Regions from separate parts of the Alteromonas sp. S015 genome, predicted to be linked through region 3. Evidence: predicted binding sites of a transcription regulator. Region 3 holds the regulator's gene; each other region holds the start of a gene.

Region 1 (5,606 bases), on a different contig from region 3:
CCGACCATTTGTCGTTACAATTTGGAAATGCGCTAAACTGTAAATAATAACAAAGCGTTGTCGGGGAATTGATGAAGAACATTTTGCTGGTTAGTGACAACCAGGAACTTATTCAAAACTTGGAAACTATCGTTACCTTCATGGGAGAATCGTGTCAATCGCGAGGCTTTAGTGATTGCGAACGGTATTTGCAAGATAGTGGAGCTGATGCTGTTCTTATAGAGCATATTTCGCCACCCATAGTACGTGGTTTGGTTGAGAAGTTTCCTCACATACCATTTGTTGCGCTAGTTGAAAACAATAGCCAAGCATCAGCAGGTTGCAATCTCGTTAGTGTTATTGCAGCACCATTAACCTATCCCGTTTTGACGCAAGCTATCCATCGCTGCCAAGAATATTCAAGGCGCAAACCGAGTTTGTCTCGCACACCGGGAACAAAGACGCGACTTTTTAGAAGCCTTATTGGTAAAAGTGAACAAATACAAATAGTTCGCCGATTGGTTGAGCAAGTTGCGCCTACCGACGCCACGGTTTTAATATTAGGTGAATCCGGAACGGGTAAAGAGGTCGTTGCGCGTAACGTTCACTTCTTATCTGAACGTAAAGACGGCCCGTTTATACCGGTGAACTGTGGTGCAATTCCTGGTGAACTGCTGGAGAGTGAACTGTTTGGTCACGAAAAAGGGGCATTTACCGGCGCTATCAGCGCGCGAAAAGGACGCTTCGAGTTAGCGGAAGGCGGAACATTATTTCTGGATGAGATCGGCGATATGCCGCTTCAGATGCAAGTTAAATTATTGCGTGTATTACAAGAACGTACTTTCGAGCGCGTAGGCGGCAATAAACCCCTTCAATGCAATGTGCGTATTATTGCTGCAACCCACCGCAATTTAGAGACCATGATCAGCGAAGACAAGTTTCGCGAGGATTTGTATTACCGGCTTAATGTTTTCCCGATCGACAGCCCTGCGCTTAGACAAAGAAAAGACGATATTCCCTTGCTACTCCAAGAGTTAAACAGTCGTATTCAAGGCGATGGTGTGGAAGGCGTGCGTTTTACCGAGCAAGCGATTGCCTCGTTAATGGAGCATGAATGGGCGGGTAATGTTCGTGAGCTTTCTAACTTGGTCGAGCGATTAACTATCCTTTACCCTGGGCAAATTGTAGACATCGCCGATTTACCCGAAAAATATCAATATGGTGATGTACAGGCCTACGAGCCTGATTATCCAGAAGAGATACTTGAGCGTGAAGCATTCAATGCACTGTTTGCTGAAGCGGCCGCACATGAGACAGAAGATGATAATAGCGAACAAAACCATGGGGGATTAAACAGCATGGTTTCGTCGTCCCTACCAGAGGAAGGGGTCAACCTTAAAGAGTACCTTTCTGAGCTGGAAGTAAACCTCATTCGACAAGCGTTAGACAATCAAGATTGGGTGGTAGCGCGTGCTGCCGACAAACTTGGAATGCGTAGAACAACGCTTGTTGAGAAAATGCGGAAGTATGACATTCAGCGTACTGAAGAAGCGTAACGTCAGGGAATTGACGTTGCGCTACTTGCCAAATTTCACTCTATCTACTTGATTAATAATCCAATTATTAATTGGCACATCTTCTGCTTTATCTAAGTCATAGTTTAACAGCGTCTGCAATTTGACGAGGGCAATATGGCTTTTGATAGCACACCACAATCTGCTGAGTACTCAGCATCAAGTTTTGCGTTAGATAGTATCAATAACGCGATATCTCGTGATGAATACCATCCCTCGTGTAGCGGCGATATTGCGTCTTTGCGGTTGCAGGCGAGCCGACTTGAACATTTGCTTCAGGTTATGCCTGCGGGCGTTATTGTTATAGACGGTAAAGGAATTGTTCGCCAAGCCAATGAACAGGCAAAAGCGCTGTTAGGTGAGCCGCTGGAAGAAGAAGTATGGCGAAGTATTATCAGGCGCTCTTTCAAACCTAGAGCGGATGACGGCCACGAAGTATCGTTAGTAGATGGTCGCCGAGTGAAGCTTTCTATCACGCCGTTAGAAAAAGAGCCTGGTCAATTAATTGTTATAACCGACTTGACGGAAACCAGGCATCTGCAAGCGCGCGTGAGTCATATGCAGCGGCTTTCTTCTCTTGGCAAGATGGTGGCGTCCCTTGCCCACCAAATTCGTACACCTCTGTCTGCTGCTATGCTTTACGCATCAAATTTAACCCGTAAAGACTTAGGGAAAGAAGCGCATACTCAATTTGCGAGCAAATTAACTGACAGACTTAAAGAGCTAGAGAGTCAGGTTAACGACATGCTGCTTTTCGCGAAATCAGGAGAAGAGCAGGTGGTCAGCCAAATCAGCTTGAGTGAGTTGTTTACTTCTGTTGAAGGCAGTGCACAGACTATGACGGCTCAAGCGCAGCAGACACTAACGTTTAGCGGCTTCGATCAAAACGTATTTATTACCGGTAATCTTACTGCACTTCAAGGCGCGATATTAAACCTTATCCATAATGCAAGCCAAGTCACTCCAAAAGGGGAGTGCGTACATGTAGAAACGTCAGTATCGGATCAACGACTGCATTTGACTATTACTGATAAGGGCCCTGGCGTACCGGATAAGCTGACAAACAAAATTTTTGAACCGTTTTTCACGACCAAAACTCATGGCACTGGCCTTGGTCTTGCGGTCGTTAAATCGGTGGTAAATGCGCACAACGGTGTGCTTAGTGTATCGAATATGCCAGAAGGTGGAGCGTGCTTTAGCGTGTCTTTGCCGTGTGAGTTAAACGCTCAATCTTCACAATCATTGACTCATGTTGCGTAAGTCATAGGAGAGAATAATGTCTAAAACTACCATTTTAATTGTTGAAGATGACGCGGGTCTACGCGAAGCACTCCTGGACACCCTTTTACTGGGCAACTACGAGGTTGTTGCGGCTGACTGTGCTGAAGAAGCGTTAACGGTATTATCTTCGCGCTCCGTCGATTTAGTGGTTAGCGATATCCAAATGGGCGAAATGAGCGGTTTAACGCTACTTAAAAGTGTTAAGGCCAAGTACCCCAATATGCCGGTGCTATTAATGACTGCTTATGCCACTATTGATGATGCCGTGCAGGCAATGCGTGATGGAGCAACCGATTACCTATCCAAGCCGTTTGCTCCAGAAGTGCTGCTTAATTTAGTGGGGCGCTACGCGCCAGCTCAAAAAATAGAGTCACGTACACCGATCGTTGCCGACCCTTCAAGCCTGAAGTTACTTGAGCTTTCTCGCAAAGTTGCTAAGTCTGATGCCACAGTGATGGTAATGGGACCAAGTGGTTCGGGTAAAGAGGTACTGTCTCGCTATATTCACGACCAGTCGCCGCGTTGTGATGCGCCTTTTGTCGCTATCAACTGCGCTGCTATTCCAGAGAATATGCTGGAGGCGACCTTGTTCGGCTATGAGAAAGGTGCTTTCACCGGCGCGATTCAAGCTTGCCCGGGTAAATTTGAACAAGCCCAAGACGGAACGCTGCTACTTGATGAAATAACTGAAATGGATTTGGCGCTTCAAGCAAAGCTGTTGCGTGTTTTGCAAGAGCGTGAAGTAGAGCGTCTTGGCGGGCGTAAGACCGTTAAGCTCAACGTTCGTGTTATCGCTACCAGTAACCGAGATTTGAGAAAAGCAGTAGATGCGGGTGAGTTTAGAGAAGATTTGTACTACCGCCTGAATGTATTCCCTATTGAGTGGCGGCCCTTATCTGAACGTCCCGGCGATATCGTACCTCTTGCCGAGCATCTTGTTCAGCGTCACGCAAGCTCTCAAGAGCTTGGCAGTATCAGATTTAGCGCTGCTGCACGCAATAAGCTGTCACAATACAGTTGGCCAGGCAATGTTCGTGAATTAGAAAATGTGGTTCAAAGAGCGCTTATTTTGTGTGAAAACAACGAAATCGATGCTAGCGATTTGATGATTGATGAAGATACCATTGCGCCAGTTGAAACGGTACAAGAGCATGTAGAAGAAAATAGGTTAGGGTCAGAGCTTCGTTACCAAGAGCACCAAATCATCCTCGATACACTCGTGTCGTGCAACGGTAAGCGCAAAGATGTGGCAGAGAAGCTGGGTATCAGCCCTAGAACCCTCCGTTATAAATTAGCGCGCATGCGTGAAGATGGTATCGAAGTCCCCGCATAAAACTGTTTTCTAAGCCCTCCATTTCCCGTCCTTATCCGTCGCCTTGTTAGTGAAAAAGGCGGCGGTTTTTTGTTGCTCCGGTCAACTTAAACGCCATAAAATTGGCTCACTCTCTTATTTTTACGCTATCTATCTGATAATTATGGTCTTTTAAAGTTGGCAAGGCCTTTGCTTTCTCACTCCTATAAATCAGTTATTCGCCGGTGTTCAGGCGGTCTCGAAAAAGCACTAGGAGTGGTTATGGACGTTAAAGCCAATAGTTTGTATCAAGAAATGCAGAACATGATTGGACAGACTCGTCTTCAAGTTAATGAGCTTCAACAGCAGCCGCTGAGTGAAGTTAATAGCTCGGCAAGTGATTTCTCGACCATGCTAAAGAACGCGGTAGATGGTGTAAACGGCATGCAGCTTGAATCGAAAGAAGCTCAGCAGCGCTTTGAAATGGGCGACCCTAGCTTAAGCTTAGCCCAAGTCATGTTAACAAAAGAAAAGGCGGGTATTGCTTTTGAAGCCACTGTGCAAGTGCGTAACAAGGTACTTGAAGCCTATAAAACAATAATGAATATGCCAGTGTAGGTGGGGTAGGTTATGGCTGAAGCAACAGGTACAAACCTTACGGTTCCTGATCAAAATCAAGCAATGGACGATGAGCCAGAGAATAAATCTGGTTTTATGGACTCCTTAGGTAGCACAGATATGATGCGTCAAATGGCCCTGGTGGTTGTTTTGGTAATCTGTGTGGCTATCGCTATCTTCATTGTTATATGGTCGCAAGAGCCTGACTATCGACCGCTTGCGAAGATGGAGACCCAAGAGCTTATTGAAACTCTCGATTATATGGATGCAAACCAGATCGACTATAAGCTTGAAGGCAATATTGTTTATGTAAGAAGTGATGAATTTCAAAACATCCGTTTAGGTATGACCCGCCAAGGCTTAACTAAAGCCTCAGACGCAGGTACCGATATTATCATGCAGGATATGGGGTTTGGTGTAAGTCAGCGTGTTGAAATGGAGCGTTTAAAACATGCTCGAGAGCAACAAATAGCAGCGACTATTGAAGATATAGCAAGTATTCAAAAAGCGCGAGTATTACTGGCAATGCCCAAAGAGAACGTGTTCGCGCGAAGAGAAAAGAAAGCATCGGCAACGGTTGTGCTAACCGCTAAACGTGGTGCAGTAATAGCAGGTGAAGAAGTGGATGCGGTAGTTGATATCGTAGCCTCTGCTGTTCAAAACATGGAGCCATCTAAAGTAACGGTAACAGATAGCAATGGTCGTCTGCTGAATTCGGGTTCACAAGATTCTATGAGTGCCCGTGCCAGAAAAGAATACGAAATCGAGCGCCAGCGCGAGCAAGAGTATTTAGAGAAAATTGATGCGATATTGATTCCAGTATTGGGCATAGGTAACTACACAGCACAAGCTGACGTTGCGAT
Region 2 (5,606 bases), on a different contig from region 3:
ATGGCCATGCTAAGCGGTCAAATGACAAAAATCGTGATCGATGTGAACGTTACGCCAGTACCTGAATTACAACAGAAGTCAGAACGCACTGAGTCTGAGTTTCGTCTTTATTTCCAGAACTGGTTGAACGGCCTATGGGAAAATAAAGACAACCGTATAAAGAAAATGTTGGAGTCGTAATTAATGGAAGTCAGTGCTTCAATACGCGATAGCTTCATACATTTGGTAAAAGATATTTTTCCAAATTTAACCGTTGACGATCCCCTTTTTAGCGTACTTGCACTAGGGTCAGTTTTATTTATTGCCGCGCTTATTTATATTGTTGCCCGCCTGCTAGTACGCCCTCAAATTGCAAATTGGGTGTATAAATCGAATAATAAATGGGACAACGCATTACAAGAACACGGCTTCTTTAGACGTTTAATGCACCTCTTCCCTGCCCTCTTTATTTACATTGCCACACCAGTACTTATCGATAATGAAGCGATAATGCATGGTTTAGTTATTAAAAGTGCGCAACTTTACATGCTATATAGTGGATTGTTAGCGCTTTACGCCATGCTAAGTACAATAGAAGATGTGTACAATGCATCAGCGCTTTCTCGACGCGCTCCTATTACAGGCTTCATTCAGGTCACCAAACTCGCCTTTGCAATTATTACTATACTATTGAGTATTTCTTTAATTGTAGACAGAAGCCCGCTGCTCATAGTGTCTGGCTTGACCGCCATTGCTGCTGTTTTATTATTAATATTCAGAGACACCATCCTAGGCTTTGTTGCCGGCATTCAAATTGCTGCCAACCGCATGTTTAATACGGGCGATTGGATTGCTATGCCTAAATATGAGGTAGATGGCGAGATACTCGAAATAGGCCTTACTAACGTTAAGGTACAAAACTGGGATAAAACTATTTCGACGCTGCCGACTTATAGCCTTACCACAGAAGCAGTAAAGAACTGGCGCGGTATGCAAGAGTCTGGTGGACGCAGAATTAAGCGCGCAATTTATATTGATGTGCACTCTATAAAGCTCTGTGACAACGATATGCTAGAGCGCTTTTCGAAAGTTCGCTATATCAACGAATATATCGACAAGAAGAAAAATGAACTCCGTGCTTATCACCGAGATTACTCCATTGATGAGTCTGATCTGCTAAACAGCCGCCGCCTTACGAACATCGGCACTTTTAGAGCTTATTTAGAAGCGTACTTGCGCAAGCACCCGGATATAAACCAAGAACTGACCCTCATGGTTAGGCAGCTACCGCCTAATGAACTTGGGTTACCTTTGGAAATATACTGCTTCAGTGCACAAAAGGAATGGGTGAGGTACGAAAAAGTGCAGGCGGATATTTTCGACCACGTTATGGCTATGCTGGATTTGTTCGATTTACGCGCTTATCAACGTGATGGACATTTGTCGCTGCTTGCCCACCGAGAACATAGCGCTTATAGAAACAGTTCAGAAAGCGATAATACGGCTAAAGATGCTCAGTAGAAGCGCGAGTCTAAACAACAGAGTAACCACGAATAAACCGAACTCGACATTGTTCAAGGCGAAAAAAAACCGGCTGAGATAGCCGGTTTTTTTATGCTTATCGCTTAAGCCAATGCGTAGGCCATCAGTAAGCAAAGTACTAAACCAGTCACGCCAAAAAAACCGTACTCGATTTTTTCCTGCATACCTTCAGCACCTGCTTTAGCAGTCATAAAGCCCATAACGATGCTGCTTAGCCCTAGCGTAAAGGCAATTAGCGCAACACCAAACATAATTGCATTAATCCAATCAGCCATTGTGATAACCCCTTAAAAATATTGGCGGTATTATGCACCAATAAATAAGATTTCACCATGCTTGGATTGGCTTAAATGTACCGCTATTGGTATTAATTGATCTTAGTCAAAACTACTAATTAGTTAGTAATTTCACTAAATATTGTATTTAGCTGAGCATAAAGAAACCATCAAATACCACTAACTACTTGAAATATAAAAACTTTAAATATTGGCAAGGCCATTGCTCTATCTTAGGTATAACAGCGAGTATCGCTAGCGTCTATCTGACAGTGACACTACAACGCATTGCAGTTTGCTTCGCGCACTTTCGTTAACGCGTCACACGTAAATTAAGGAATGAACAATGTCTAAGAAACTATTACTTTCAGTTGCCCTTACCAGTGCTTTAATGAGTGGCCACGCATTTGCGCATGACAGCAGCTTTCAAAACAACAGTTGTGACATAGAGCTTGATGGTCATATTCAATATTACCAAGGTGATCTAACGGTTCAAATGGATAACGGCTCAGTGATGACGATTGACTCCCATCACAATATGACCATTAACGGCGAATCAATATCGCTTGACAGCGAACAACAGCGCTGGGTAAGTGAATATTACAACAACATTGATATCGCCATTCCTATGACGTTGAATATTGCCAGTGAAGGACTACAAATTGCCAATGTGGCTGTAAGTGAGGTGTTCACCGAACTACTGGGTGATGCTCAAATGGACGACAATTTTCGTGAGCTGTTTGACTCGCTTGAAACCAAGCTTAACACCTCATTCTATGATGACGCGGGCAATATTCGCGTTGATTCCACAAAGTTCGACGAACCAGGTTGGTTTGACGAAAGCTGGGAGCAAGAATTCGAAGCGCAAATTGAATCTTTGATCAGCGAGTCTTTGGGTAGAATTCTTATTGCCGTAGGGACACAAATGCTGTGGGAGGGCGGTGATATGGCAGAGTTTGAACAAAAAATGGAGCGCTGGGGTGAAGATTTAGAATATCGCTTAGAAAGCCAAGCAGCTGCGCTAGAAGACAAAGGCGATGCGTTATGTAAGGTACTGAAGAAAGCGGATTATGCCGAAGGCAAAATGCAGGCATCCATATCAGGGTTAGATGACTTAAACTTGCTAGACCTTGATCACCATGACCAAGACGGCCACGACAACGAAATGAAAATGTAGTTTGGCAATGTAGGGAATTAAATCGCAAAGCGAAACAACGTTCCAATTCAAATTACTTAACTTCGAAACCGACTGTAACCCAGTCGGTTTTTGCTTTCATACCGGTCTCTATCTAACTTCTTGTTATTTCACCTCATTCAGATTTCTGATTTTACAGTTCATGGTAGGTATTAACGACAACCGCCCTCCAATTAATGTACTCTTAAGCTCTCAACGAAGGGGAGTTCAATCGATGACTCAAAATGTAGTAATTAGTGGCTACGGCTGGTTAGCCGGCTATGTAGGCAACGCGCTTTCAGGTAAGGTCAATATTGTTGGCACCACTCGAAGCCCACAGAAGTGTCTCGCTTTACAGCAACAGGGCATTACCGCGGTTAAATACGCGCTGGGCGATGATGCATCAGTGCTGTGCAAGCATTTACCAAACGCTACTCTGTTGCTGAATATTCCTCCAGGCAGAAGGAACACCGATCTCACATCATTTACCGATTATATGCTGCAGTTGATAGATGAAGCCATCAGCGAAAACGTTGCGCATATTGTGTTTATCAGCACCACCTCGGTTTACGGCGATGCCACTGACGAGGTGCTTACCGAAGAAAGCACTACACAGCCACAAACAGCTTCTGCTAAAGCCCACGTAACAATTGAAGACTATTTATTGTCTAAACGAGACCTGGTTGATATCAGCGTTGTTCGCCTAGCCGGTTTAGTGGGCCCAGACCGTCATCCCGCGCGCTCGTTAAGTGGAAGACAGTTGGATGCAGGAAATAAACGAATAAACCTAGTACATGTACATGACATCGTAAGGGCTCTGACGACCATCATTTGCGACAGGCCCCTTAATGACGTTATACACCTATGCAGCTTATCTCATCCAAAACGCGGCATTTACTATGTGGATGCTGCAAAGGCGATGGACATTGATGCCCCACTCTTCTCTGACACTGACGCGCCACCTGCGGGCAAGGTAATTGACGCTACGAAAAGCTGGGAAAGGCTTAACATATCGCCAGCATACGGTGACCCCTACCGCATGTTTTAAGTTTGACAACGAATTATTCCTCAGGGCCTGTGAGTGCAGTGATCTGATTCGCATGGCGGATTTAGCCAGATTTATTAAGCGGCTAACGACTTCGGAACCGTTCGTGACGAAAGAAGCGCTTTGATAAAAAAACGGCAAGCTTCATGCTTGCCGTTTTTTTATAGAGTTTGTTGCAATGTCGTTGCTAGCTAACTCTATTAGAGGAGTGCTGAGGAACGCCTAATTAACCGAAAAGGCTCAACCCAAAGTATTTCACCGCAACGGTGTTAACAAAGATCACGAGTAAAATAAGCGGTATAAAGGTTTTCAACGATATATCCACATACTTTTCGAACCAGCTGCCTTTATAACCACTGCTGCCCTCTTCCAAAGACGCGTTAAAGTTCGCACTCTTCCAACGGTAAATAACAAACAGACAAATTAGCAAACCGTTTAGCGGCAAAATCGTGTCGTAGAACACATCGTAAATCACATCAAAAAGCGATTTATCTGCGCCGGCGTAGTGCATAAACGACGTTAATATATCAACTTTACCAAACGACAACGCACTTAAGATGGCCAGCACAATCATAATGCTACCTAACGACCCAAGCGCCCATTTACGGCTTACGCCTTTTTCATCCATAAGTGCCGCAACAGGTACTTCAAAAATAGACACTAACGAGGTAATTGCCGCAAAGAAAACAAGCAAGAAGAACAAACTTGCAACAACCGATGCGCCCATATATCCAATAGAATCTTGTAACGCTAAGAAGATACTAGGCAGATAAGTAAAAATCATACCTACAGATGATTCGCTTAGCTCATCAGGATTAATGTCTGGGTTAAAAGAGAAGATAGCAGGAAGAATCATTAAACCTGCGGTGAACGCCACGGCCGTGTCTGTTAATGCCACTAGCTTGGCAGCACTCGGTACATCTGCGCGCTTATCAATGTAGCTACCGTAGGTAATAAGAATACCCATACCCAACGATAGAGAGAAAAAGGCTTGAGATAACGCACCGTTCACCACTTCGGCAGTGATTTTTGAAAAATCGGGAACGATATAGAACTCAACACCAGCCATCGCGTTTTCGCGGGTTAGTACAAAGATAACGAGACCAATGAGCATCACAAAAAGCGCAGGCATTAGCAGCTTAGCCGCTTTTTCTATCCCTTCTTTTACGCCGCCTTGAAGGATGAGGTAAACCACACCAACAACGGCAGCCATATAAACAAAGATGGCTTCTGAATTAATAAACAGCCCAAAGGTTTCTGGATTCGCTAGCTTGTCTAGATTTCCGCTTACTGCTTCGAACAAATAGCCGAAAAGCCAAACGGTAATAACCATGTAAAAAACGGCTATCATGAACGGCGTGGCAATAGCCAGCCACCCCGCGATCTTCCATTTCTTTTCATTCCCACTAATCTCGCTATATGCGCCTAGCGGGTCTTTTTTAGCATGGCGACCTACTGACATTTCCGCCAGCATGACCGGTAAACAAATGGCAAAAACAAAAATAGCGTACATTAAAAGAAATGCACCACCGCCGTTTTTAGCTGCACCGACAGGGAAACCTACCAAATTACCTATGCCTACCGCAGAACC
Region 3 (5,606 bases):
GACTTATTCCCCTAGCAACTAGTCTTATACTTGCCATCGCTAGTGGTGCTGCGCTTGCCAGTGAAGAAGATTTTTCACAGCCCATTAAAATAGGGTCAAACACCCAATTTATTGACGGTAAAAATAAAACCGCGCTTTACAAGGAAGACGTACTCATTACGCAAGGTTCTCTTGTTATTAAAGCTGATGAGGTTGAAGTTATTGCAACAGATGGAAGCGGACGAGAAATATTTATCGCCCGAGGCAAACCTGCAAGCTATTCTCAATCGCTTGAAGACGGTACGCCAGTGTCAGCTAAAGCCAATGAAATACGCTACGAGGTGATCAATCGCACTATTTCTTTAGCGGGTAACGCTGAATTACAACAAGACACCAGCAAAGTACAAGGTGATAAAATCACATTTGACATGATTACTGAGCAATTGCTGGCAACGGGTGGTAAGGGTAAGAATGGTGAAGGTCGCGTAACAACTGTATTTACGCCTGAAACTATTCGTAAAACAACGTCAAAGAAAGACAACAAGGACAATGAATAGCAATGGCAACTTTGAGCGCTAAAAACCTTGCTAAAGCATATAAATCGCGACAAGTTGTTCGCGATGTGAGTCTTTCAGTCTCAACAGGTCAGATTGTCGGCCTTCTTGGGCCTAATGGTGCCGGTAAGACCACTACCTTCTATATGATTGTTGGTTTGGTGAATCTGGATAAAGGCAAGATTGAAATCGACGACAATGAGCTAACTCACCAGCCTATGCACGAGCGTGCACGCCGCGGAATTGGCTACCTACCGCAGGAAGCGTCTATTTTTAGAAAGCTAACGGTACATGAAAATATCATGGCCATACTGCAAACCCGTAAAGATTTAAATTCACTTCAGCAGGAAGAAGAAGCAGATGCGCTACTTGATGAATTTAATATTAACCATATACGTAATAGTACGGGGATGAGTTTATCAGGGGGCGAGCGCCGTCGCGTTGAGATTGCCCGTGCCCTGGCCGCAAAACCGCAATTTATTTTGTTAGACGAACCATTTGCTGGTGTTGATCCAATATCAGTTAATGATATAAAGAAGATAATACAACATCTTCGCGATAGGGGTATTGGAATCCTTATCACAGACCATAACGTACGAGAGACATTGGATGTTTGTGAAAAAGCGTACATTGTGAGTCATGGCGAGCTTATTGCGCAGGGAACCGCGGAACAGGTTTTAAGTAATCAAAAAGTAAGGGATGTATACCTAGGCGAACAATTCAGGCTATAGTTAGTGTAACTGAATTGTCATTTTTCAGTTTCGCTCCGGTATATTCAATTTAGAGCATTAAAATAAGACGTAGATGAAACCATCTTTACAGCTAAAATTTAGCCAACAACTTACCATGACGCCACAGCTTCAGCAGGCCATTAAACTGCTGCAGCTTTCTACACTTGATCTTCAACAGGAAATTCAAGAAGCGCTCGACTCTAATCCACTATTAGAAATTGAAGAAGGTAACGACGAGCCACAGTTAGAAAAGAACAATATCGATAATGACGACGGGGGTTCTGAGGCCACTGCTTCTGCATCTAGTGACACGCTAGAAGCGGGTGATGCATTAGAAAAAAACGATCTTCCCGATGAGCTGCCTATCGACAGCACATGGGATGAATACTACTCCGCTTCATCTTCTCCCGCTCCGGGTCCATCTAATGACGACGAGCAGATCTTCCAAGGTGAGACTACTGAAGATATTCAAGAGCACCTATTGTGGCAAATGCGCCTTACTCATTTCTCGGATACCGATCGCGCTATCGCTACAGCAATCATCGACTCTATCGACGAGTCAGGTTATTTAACCGTTACCCTTGATGAAATTTTAGAAGCGGTTAACGATGATGATATGGAAGAGCCGATTGAAATGGACGAAATAGAATGTGTGCTTAAGCGCATTCAGATGTTCGACCCTATTGGTTCTGGCTCACGCTCTCCACAAGAATGTTTAATGGTGCAATTGCGCCAGTTTTCAGAAGACACACCGTGGCTTGCTGAAGCGAAACAACTGATTGAAGAATACTCTGACTTACTGAGCAGTAAAGACTATCGTACGCTTATGCGTAAAAGCCGATTAAAAGAAGATCAGCTGCGCGAGGCAATGCGTTTACTGCAAACCTTGAATCCTCGTCCAGGTAGTGCTTTAGTTACTAAAGAGCCTGAGTATGTTATTCCTGATGTATCAGTGACCAAAAAGAATGGCCGTTGGGTGGTTGAGCTGAACCCTGACAGTCTGCCTAAACTAAGTGTTAACCAACAGTACGCAGCCATGAGTCGCCGTGCCAAGAATAGTAGCGACTCACAATTCATCCGCTCACACATGCAAGAGGCCAAGTGGTTCATAAAGAGCCTTGAATCTCGCAATGATACATTGATGAAGGTTGCAAACTGTATTGTGCAGCAACAAATGGGCTTTTTTGAGCACGGTCCGGAAATGATGAAACCAATGGTGCTAAATGATGTCGCAGAAATGGTAGATATGCACGAATCGACTATTTCGCGAGTAACAACGCAGAAGTACATGCACACGCCACGTGGAATCTTCGAATTGAAATATTTCTTCTCAAGTCACGTTGCAACTGAGTCTGGTGGTGAATGCTCGTCTACAGCGATTCGAGCATTGATCAAAAAATTAGTGGCCGCTGAAAAGCCCAGCAAGCCGCTAAGCGATAGCAAGATTGCTTCATTGTTGGCCGAACAAGGCATTAAGGTTGCCCGGCGAACAATAGCAAAGTACCGGGAATCTTTATCGATTCCGCCGTCGAACCAACGCAAAAGCCTTATCTAAACGGGCTTAATAATATAAGGAAGACGAAATATGCAAATCAACCTTACTGGTCATCATGTCGAAATCACCGACTCTTTGCGTAATTATGTCGATACGAAGTTCAGCAAACTTGAACGTCACTTTGATCACATTTCTAATGTGCATGTCATCCTGAACGTTGAAAAATTAAATCAAAAAGCCGAAGCGACCGTTCATTTAAGTGGCGCTGAAGTATTCGCATCCTCAGAAAATACAGACATGTATGCGGCGATTGACAGCATGGTTGATAAACTCGACCGGCAGGTAATCAAGCATAAGGAAAAACTGAAAAAACACTAGTAGTCAATTAAGCATGGATATACAAGCCATCGTAAGTCTGGACCGCACCGAGTGTGCGGTTCAGTGTAACAGTAAAAAGCGAATTCTTGAGATCATCGCTGATATCGCTGCCAAGCAAAACGAAAACATTGACCAAGCAACGGTACTCAACAGTTTGATGGCTCGAGAGCGTATGGGTAGCACAGGCATCGGCAATGGTATCGCCCTGCCCCATGGCCGCTTAGCAGGCCTTGAGAAAGTGATAGCAATTGTTGTAACCAGCACGCCTGCTATTGACTTTGACGCCCTTGACGAAAAACCCGTAGACATATTTTTTGCACTACTCGTTCCCGAGGAGCAAACCGAAGGACACCTTCAAACGCTAGCCACAGTGGCAGGCAAACTGAGCGACAAAGAAACGATCAAAGCGATACGTCGCGCAACAACTAGCGACGATATACTTTCTGCATTAAGTTAACCATTAAGCGTCTTTTCATCGTTAAGTAGGCGCCTAATTCAACAACGCGTATATGATTGAACCAGAATATAGGGAGAAGTTAGGTGAAGCTGATTATAATCAGTGGTCGTTCGGGATCTGGTAAATCTGTCGCACTTCGCGCTTTGGAAGATTTAGGTTATTACTGCGTTGACAATATTCCGGTAAACTTACTTCCTACACTGACTCATACCGTTGTGGATGAATATGATCAGGTAGCGGTGAGCATTGATGTAAGAAACTTACCCAAAAACCCAGACGACTTGGTAGAAATTCTAGACTACCTACCTTCTTCGTGGTCCATGACAATTGTTTATATTGATGCAAGCGATGATGTATTGGTTAAGCGTTTTAGCGAAACTCGCCGCCTTCACCCTCTAGCGAAGCTCAATAAATCTTTATCAGAAGCCATCAAAGCCGAATCTGCTCTACTTGCCCCCATTGCAGAGCGCGCAGATTTATATTTAGATACCGATAAGCTCACCATTCACCAGCTAGCAGAGTTAATAAGAGAGCGCATTCTGGGCAAGAAAAGCTCACGCCTTGTGCTTGTTTTCGAATCTTTTGGCTTTAAACACGGCATACCCAAAGATGCGGATTACGTTTTTGACGCGCGCTTTTTACCTAACCCTCATTGGGAGCCTGACCTTAAACACCTGACAGGGCTAGATGCACCGGTGGAAGTGTTTTTAGGCTCCCAACCCGTGGTTACGAAATTTATTTGGCAGATTCAAAACTTAATGACCACATGGCTGCCCCACCTAGAGCGCAATAACAGAAGTTATGTCACTGTGGCGATAGGCTGCACTGGTGGGCAACATCGCTCAGTTTATATTGCACAAACCTTGTCCAAAACTTTTAGTGAAATACACCCTGATGTACAAATCCGCCATAGAGAGCTGAATCAGTAATGACTATCCAAAAAACGCTAACTATCGTTAATAAGCTAGGATTGCATGCAAGAGCGGCGACCCAACTGGTTAAACTGGCTAATCAATTCGACGCTAAAATCATATTGAAAAAAGGCGATAAGGAAGCTGACGCAAGCAGTGTACTGGGATTGATGATGCTAGAAAGCCATCAAGGTGAAAAGGTTGATGTAATTGTCGACGGCAGTGATGCTGTTGATGCACTTGCTGCTATTGAAGAACTTATCGAGGGCAGATTTAACGAAGACGAATAGTCACGCCTGCTCTATCCGTTGACGAATTAATCAACACTTAACGCAGTTAACTTAAAATCCTGCGCAAAACCTACGCAATTATCATGACAGACTAATCATAATTGCGATATTCTACGGCCACTTAGGCTCTGTAGCCTGCATTATTCATCTTTTAGCTTGTAGGGATAACGCCTTATGGCAGAAGCGCTTGTTTCTAAATACGTACAAACTCAGTTACGCGCACTCAACGCCGCGTTAACCAACGGTCAATTCGTATCTGTACGTAAGCTTCTGCTTGAATTACCGCCATCAGACGTTGCCCACATTCTTGAGTCTAGCCCTAGCAGAACCCGTGACGAATTATGGGAGTTGATTGATGGCGACTTTCACGGTGACATTCTAGAAGAGCTTTCTGACGATGTTCGAAACGGTATCATCTCAAAGATGCTCCCCGCCAATGTGGTTGATGCACTTGAAGAGATGGATACCGATGACTTAGCGGAGACGCTGAGCAGCCTTCCTGAGCCAGTATTGGCCGACATTCTCGATTCAATGGATGCACAAGATCGCGTACGTGCAGAACAAGCGCTGTCTTACGGTGAAGAAACCGCTGGTTTCATTATGAACACCGACACCATCACTTTGCGCCCTGACGTCACCATTGACGTGGTTCTGCGTTACATTCGCTTAAAAGGCGAATTGCCCGAAAACACCGATACCTTTTATGTGGTAAATAGAACCGACAACCTCGTGGGTATTGTTCCCGTTACCCGTTTGCTCACCGCTGATACCGATGACAAAGTGTCCGACGTCATGGATGAGGAATCGGAAG
Region 4 (5,606 bases), on a different contig from region 3:
GATCGCCAGCGTAATAAACCCTATCGCCTACTACAAACTCAGATACATCCGCACCAATATCAACCACCTCACCAACTGCATCCCAGCCAAGTATTTTAGGTTCGCCCCCCTCTGGGTTTACACGCTGTCGAATTTTATAATCAACAGGGTTAACCGCTATAGCACTTATTTTTACAAGCAAGTCTCGACCTGAAGCTCTGGGCTTTTCGACCTCTATATCCATTAGTGCATTAGGCTCATTAATATCAAGTGACCGTGTATAGCCAATCGCTTTCATCATTCGTCTCTCCTTTAAGTTATATCAGCATCATACGCTTGATAAAATTTCTATAAACAGCACAATAAAAGAAACATTATCAATTAAATTTTGAAAACCATGTTGCTCGACGACCTAAACGTAGTAATAAAGGTAGCTGAATTCAGAAACATTACTGCAGCAGCGACCCATTTAAATATGCGTACCGCGACGGCAAGTGCTGCCGTCAAGCGCGTAGAACAGACTCTTGGCGCCGAATTGTTTGTACGAACTACTCGGTCATTGCGGTTATCGTCGGCGGGTGAAAGGTTCTTGCCAACGTGTCAAGAAGCCATGTCAATGCTGGCAAATGCCAAGCAGAACTTAAAAGGCGATACTGGCATAATTGAGGGAGAACTTAGACTAGGTTTATCGTCTGATTTAGGCCGAAATGTAATTGCCCCTTGGCTTGATGACTTTATGGATTTACATGAAAAAATAACTGTTAAGCTCAATCTAAGCGACAGTAATATTGACTTTTATCGCGATCCCGTCGATTTAGCTTTACGCTACGGTACACCCGCTGATGCGAATGTATACGGCTTTAAAATTTGTGACGTGCCAAGTCTACTTGTTGCCTCTCCTTCTTACCTCAGCGCCCACGGTGAACCGAAAGACGTTAAAGACTTGCAAACACACAACGGGCTCTTTTATCAATTACATGACAAGGTTTATAACGAATGGGAGTTTTTTCACAACGACAAACCGTTAAAAATAAAAATGCAAGGTAACAGAACCGCAAACGACGGAGAAATAGTCAAGCGTTGGGCCATTGCAGGGAAAGGTGTTGCCGTTAAGTCTGGTTTAGATGCGTGCGAAGAGGTTGTAAAAGGCCGTCTCGTTACTTTATTGCCTGAATATCAGCCCAAACCGAAACAACTTTGGCTAATTTGCCCAAGCCGCCAATCAATAACGCCTGCAGTAAGGCTATTTAGAGACATGCTAAAAGAACGCTGCGCGGATTGTTTAGCGCAGCTCAAAAAAGCGGGCGTATGTTAAAACTCACCTAATTAAAGACTATTAGGTTCAGTTTTAACGTTTTGATTAAGCTTCGCGTATGCTTCGTCAAAGCCTGCTAACGATATGGGTAAGGTAACCTGCTGGCTTTCAGACTTCTGAAATGCAACTAACATGGTTTCACCGTTATGCATTTGCGCTAAGAGCTCACTATCAATTTTGATTATGCTTTGGCAGGTCTTTTCATCGCACCCAGAAAAAGGCACTTGTAAGGGCGCAAATTCATCAATTTTTACTCCGACCCCATTTTTTGTTAGCGTGTTTTTTGGAAGCTTTATCTTTAAAACTGGAAAATCTTGCGAATAAGAGTAATCAACATTGACACCCAATAATACCTTTGTTGCTTCTTTATCTTTGGCAACAAGCTGACTAAGCGTACATATCGATGAATCGTTACACAACAAACTCCAACTTCCAAAATCACTCGTTGTAACGGCCCATGAAGAAAACGACGCAAGTATCGAACTAAATATAACTAAATATTTCACTTTCACCTCTTAGCAGAAATAGGGAGCTCACGCTCCCCTTCTTAGTGCCAATTTTACTGCTTGCGCTTTCTCATAAAAGTAGTACCAAACAGCGCACCTAGCATAAGAAATAGCGTGCTGGGCGCAGGAACTGGTGTTGAGTCAGGTACAAATACAGTTACTGCATTCTGGTTCATGTTAATGACACCAGAGCCATCGAACGTTAAACCCGTTACAAATGCGTCAGGCGTGGGTTCAAGCATATTGGAAATATCAATACCCATTATTCTGAAGCGGTCCACAGGCGAGTTAAAATTGTATTCTTCGCCACCAACAATGTCTGTACCCGTATCGAACCAATCCATTAGAACACTATCCCAAAGGAACAAATCAAACAAGTTGTCATCAAAACCTTCTGGTAAGAGCACCGATGCGATATTGGGACCGCTATTGACGATATAGTCGTAACCTACTGCTACGTCTGGGTCTATGAAAACAAGTTCGTCAGGATCATCAATAGAGAATTCAAATTCGTAGTCAGTCGGCGTTTCTGGGTTAACTATTGGCAAAATAGGGTTTTCAGGATTATCGCCTGGCAACACACCTTCGCGAATAGCAAACTTCCAGATACCAGGCGTGCCTGTATTACTGTTACTTTCATCTATGTCAGCAATGGCGGCAGTTCGAGAGCCTGGAACAGTGAAAAAGTTCTCACCGTCACCTGCGTCATAACCCGCCTGAGCCGGTATACCATCTGATGCGTCACCTGAAGTCCAGCCGATGTCTTCATATCGAAACTCAACGTCAAAATTACCTGCACCAGTGTCATTCCTATCAATTAACACTAATTGAAATGTGTTAGTAGGGTTACTGTTTTGGTCATAGTAGCCAACATCGTTCCATGTCACTACCAGCGTGTTTGCATTGGGTGAACCGATAAACACGTCGCCACACTCTGCACAGCTTGTATCTACATCACCCCAAAATGGCGCGATCATAGGCTGGTTGTTGTTAGGAAACGCGTCTGGAGTGAATGTACCTACAGGGTTATTGAACGTAATGTTACCGTTATTATTGATAAAGAATCTATCGTACGAAGTACCGAAAAAGTTTAGGCCGCTTTCGAAGGAAAGCGATTCAAATGAATCAAATACGATAGCGCCCGATGACTCATCATCATTACCATTCATCGCCAAATTACCAAAACCACTTTCGGTAGAACCATCCCAACCGGAAAGAAGTACAGAGGCATTAGCGGCAGTGCTTGATATAGAAAAGGCTAGCGCTGCGCTCGCCAGTAAGGATAAGGATAAACGCGAAGACTTTAGCATGTATACGTCCTTGTAATTATTGTTAATTAGAATTTATTTAATAGGCTGCTTTAGCACACCGTGTTTAGCAAGGTGTGAGCCAAATATAAATTAACCTTTAAATACAAGAGCATAGAAAAAACCAAACGATTATTATTAAATAAATGTAAAAAAAACCGACATCCATGTCTTTCATTTTATAGATGTACTAGCGCTTGTATTCAGCAGGTACGCCTTTGCCTGGTGTACTCATTTTAATAAACTCGCGTAGGTCTTGGTTAGACTGTTTTAAGTCGTCGCGACGCAGGTACATCATGTGGCCGCTACGATATCCCTTAAAACTCAAACGGTCTTTTAAATTACCACTTTTATCGAGCTGCCACATCGTGTACTTGGCATCAAAGTAGTTCGTAGCACCGTCGTAATAGCCAGCTTGAATCATCACATTCAGATAAGGATTTTGCGCCATAGCCAATCGCAGGTTTTCACCCGTTTGATTATTGCTTCTATCCCATGGGTGCACGTTTCCAAACATGTTGTACTTAATATCAGTTTTATAATTTAGTTCTTCGCGCAAATAGTAGTTAATGGCAGGCGTGAACGAATGCAGCCATGATGTTAGCTCGGCCCAATAGTCAGGGCGGTCGCCGCTTTGCTTAGCATCTATACCCAAATAGCGGCTGTCTAAACGACCTAGCGTCTTCCCTTCATCGCGCAGCAAGTCTTTCCAGAAGAAGGCCGTAGTCACGTCTAAGTTATTTTGCGCAATAGACATTTCGCTTAGCCCAGAATAGCGCGCCATTTTTTTTAGCACATCGCGCTTTTCTGTTTCACCAATGAAGCCCCCTTTGGCCAGAGCAGGGACAAGCGTATTAATGGTGAAATCTTCAACTTCAGGCAATAATTCGGTGAGATCTTTGCTTTGCAACTCTGGTTCAAGCTTATTGTGATACCACGCCGCTGCAGCAAAATAAGGCAGTCGATTGGCAGCTTTAACTGGTCCATTTCGCTCTATACCAATGTCAGTTGGCGACACTAGTACCACGCCGTTTAAGTACATCCACTGACGATTTTGAAGCTCCAATGCTAGCCCTGAAACGCGCGTAGTGCCGTAACTTTCACCGATAAGATATTTAGGTGAACGCCAGCGATTATTACGCGTTACAAAAGTATTCACCCAGTCTGCCAAATAGCTAATGTCGGCGTTTACGCCGAAAAACATTTTCTGCTGCTCATCTTGCGACGGCATGCTGCCATCGGCTTTAGGCAACACTCGGCTATACCCAGTGTTTACTGGGTTAACAAACACAATGTCAGCCACATCCAAAATGGAGTAAGGGTTCGTTTGAACACCATAGGGCTGAACCGGATACCCCTCATCGTCAATATTTAAAATACGAGGGCCTGTATAAGCTACATGCATCCACACCGACGCAGAGCCTGGCCCACCGTTGAATGAAATAATAAGCGGGCGCTCAGTATTTTCTTTTACGTCAGTGCGCTGATAGTAAGTGTAAAACAAAGTGGCGACCGCTTCGTCTTTACTGTTCCAAACCGGTTGAGTACCTGTGGTCGCGCTGTACTTTACACGCTTGCCAAGGATTTTAGTTTCGTGCTCTGTCACTACACTGCTATCAATTTTTATTGAACGAGCATGTGCAGATGACCTTTCTTCTTGCGCTGAAGCAAAGGCAGGTAGACTTACAGATACAATCAAGGCTGCCACTAACCATGCTGAAGTCGGATGCGATTTGGCGCTGTACTTATTGTTACCCAGACTAAATAACAGGGACAATGTATTTCGAACTAAGGATTGAATATTCATCATAATTATCTTTTTGTGTCGTTAACCTTATCGTTTTTGGCATGTCTTTATTTTGCACGTTTTACTATATCTCTGTTCGCGGAACAGCTTTGCAATGAACGACAAAACTACCAATTTCTTCGATACACTTCTGAAACACGGTTAAGCCTTTCAAATATTCTCAGGGCCGTTATTTCTAATATGTGTAATGAGTTCAGGGAAAAACTCCAAGAATCTCGCTTCAATCTCGCCTTGATTCGCATTGATATCATCCACGGCAAGATGAAACGTGTTGGGGAAACGAATACGCTTAGCGACAACAGCAATCGCTTTAACAATGCCCTCTTCCTTAGCGTAACCCTCAAACCAGTCATGAGTTATCATATGCCCGACACTGTGCTGCATCGTTCTTGGCATAGTGGGCAATCGCTGTTCTAACAGTGAGAAACTTTGTTCTCTGAAGACGTCAAAACCCTGTGTTGTAAACGACGTCCAGTGTTTAATCAGCAAGTGATCGAAGTAGATATCCAGCGCTACAGGTGCAAAGCGCCGACGACTTTTATGAAAAAGCGCCTTCGCTGCCAAAACACTGGTATGACTATCGGTGAACCTATCGACTTCGTAGTGATTTTTAAGACCTAGCTGAACTGCATTGCCAAATCTGCTTATATCAACACCTCGCCTGAAGTCACCGAGTAAATTGCCGAAATGAG

Evidence for each region. Region 3 encodes sigma-54, which starts transcription at its own class of promoters, with help from an activator protein. Its sites were predicted from a motif close to GTTGGCACGNNNNTNGNNT; they were not measured.
Region 1: a site for sigma-54 is predicted at 4,323-4,341, ahead of fliE (flagellar hook-basal body complex protein FliE). Genes of this name have one in related genera too.
Region 2: a site for sigma-54 is predicted at 2,007-2,025, ahead of V7R42_RS18290 (DUF2884 family protein). Genes of this name have one in related genera too.
Region 4: a site for sigma-54 is predicted at 3,176-3,194, ahead of V7R42_RS11705 (nidogen-like domain-containing protein). Genes of this name have one in related genera too.

The regions. Positions count from the first base shown of each region.
Region 1 is NZ_JAZETO010000001.1:920,500-926,105, reverse strand. It holds gene V7R42_RS04025 (sigma-54 dependent transcriptional regulator) at 72-1,535, shown strand; gene V7R42_RS04020 (sensor histidine kinase) at 1,671-2,813, shown strand; gene V7R42_RS04015 (sigma-54-dependent transcriptional regulator) at 2,830-4,167, shown strand; gene fliE (flagellar hook-basal body complex protein FliE) at 4,408-4,743, shown strand; gene fliF (flagellar basal-body MS-ring/collar protein FliF) at 4,756-5,606, shown strand, end outside.
Region 2 is NZ_JAZETO010000011.1:29,118-34,723, forward strand. It holds gene V7R42_RS18275 (acyltransferase) at 1-180, shown strand, start outside; gene V7R42_RS18280 (mechanosensitive ion channel family protein) at 184-1,500, shown strand; gene V7R42_RS18285 (hypothetical protein) at 1,605-1,796, opposite strand; gene V7R42_RS18290 (DUF2884 family protein) at 2,143-2,973, shown strand; gene V7R42_RS18295 (NAD-dependent epimerase/dehydratase family protein) at 3,206-4,018, shown strand; gene V7R42_RS18300 (sodium-dependent transporter) at 4,242-5,606, opposite strand, start outside.
Region 3 is NZ_JAZETO010000002.1:279,927-285,532, reverse strand. It holds gene lptA (lipopolysaccharide transport periplasmic protein LptA) at 1-536, shown strand, start outside; gene lptC (LPS export ABC transporter periplasmic protein LptC) at 1-22, shown strand, start outside; gene lptB (LPS export ABC transporter ATP-binding protein) at 539-1,264, shown strand; gene V7R42_RS05300 (RNA polymerase factor sigma-54) at 1,338-2,819, shown strand; gene hpf (ribosome hibernation promoting factor) at 2,850-3,137, shown strand; gene ptsN (PTS IIA-like nitrogen regulatory protein PtsN) at 3,151-3,594, shown strand; gene rapZ (RNase adapter RapZ) at 3,678-4,523, shown strand; gene V7R42_RS05280 (HPr family phosphocarrier protein) at 4,523-4,795, shown strand; gene mgtE (magnesium transporter) at 4,970-5,606, shown strand, end outside.
Region 4 is NZ_JAZETO010000005.1:284,232-289,837, forward strand. It holds gene V7R42_RS11690 (zinc-binding alcohol dehydrogenase family protein) at 1-277, opposite strand, end outside; gene V7R42_RS11695 (LysR family transcriptional regulator) at 377-1,294, shown strand; gene V7R42_RS11700 (invasion associated locus B family protein) at 1,306-1,800, opposite strand; gene V7R42_RS11705 (nidogen-like domain-containing protein) at 1,854-3,110, opposite strand; gene V7R42_RS11710 (S10 family peptidase) at 3,298-4,914, opposite strand; gene V7R42_RS11715 (acyl carrier protein phosphodiesterase) at 5,065-5,606, opposite strand, start outside.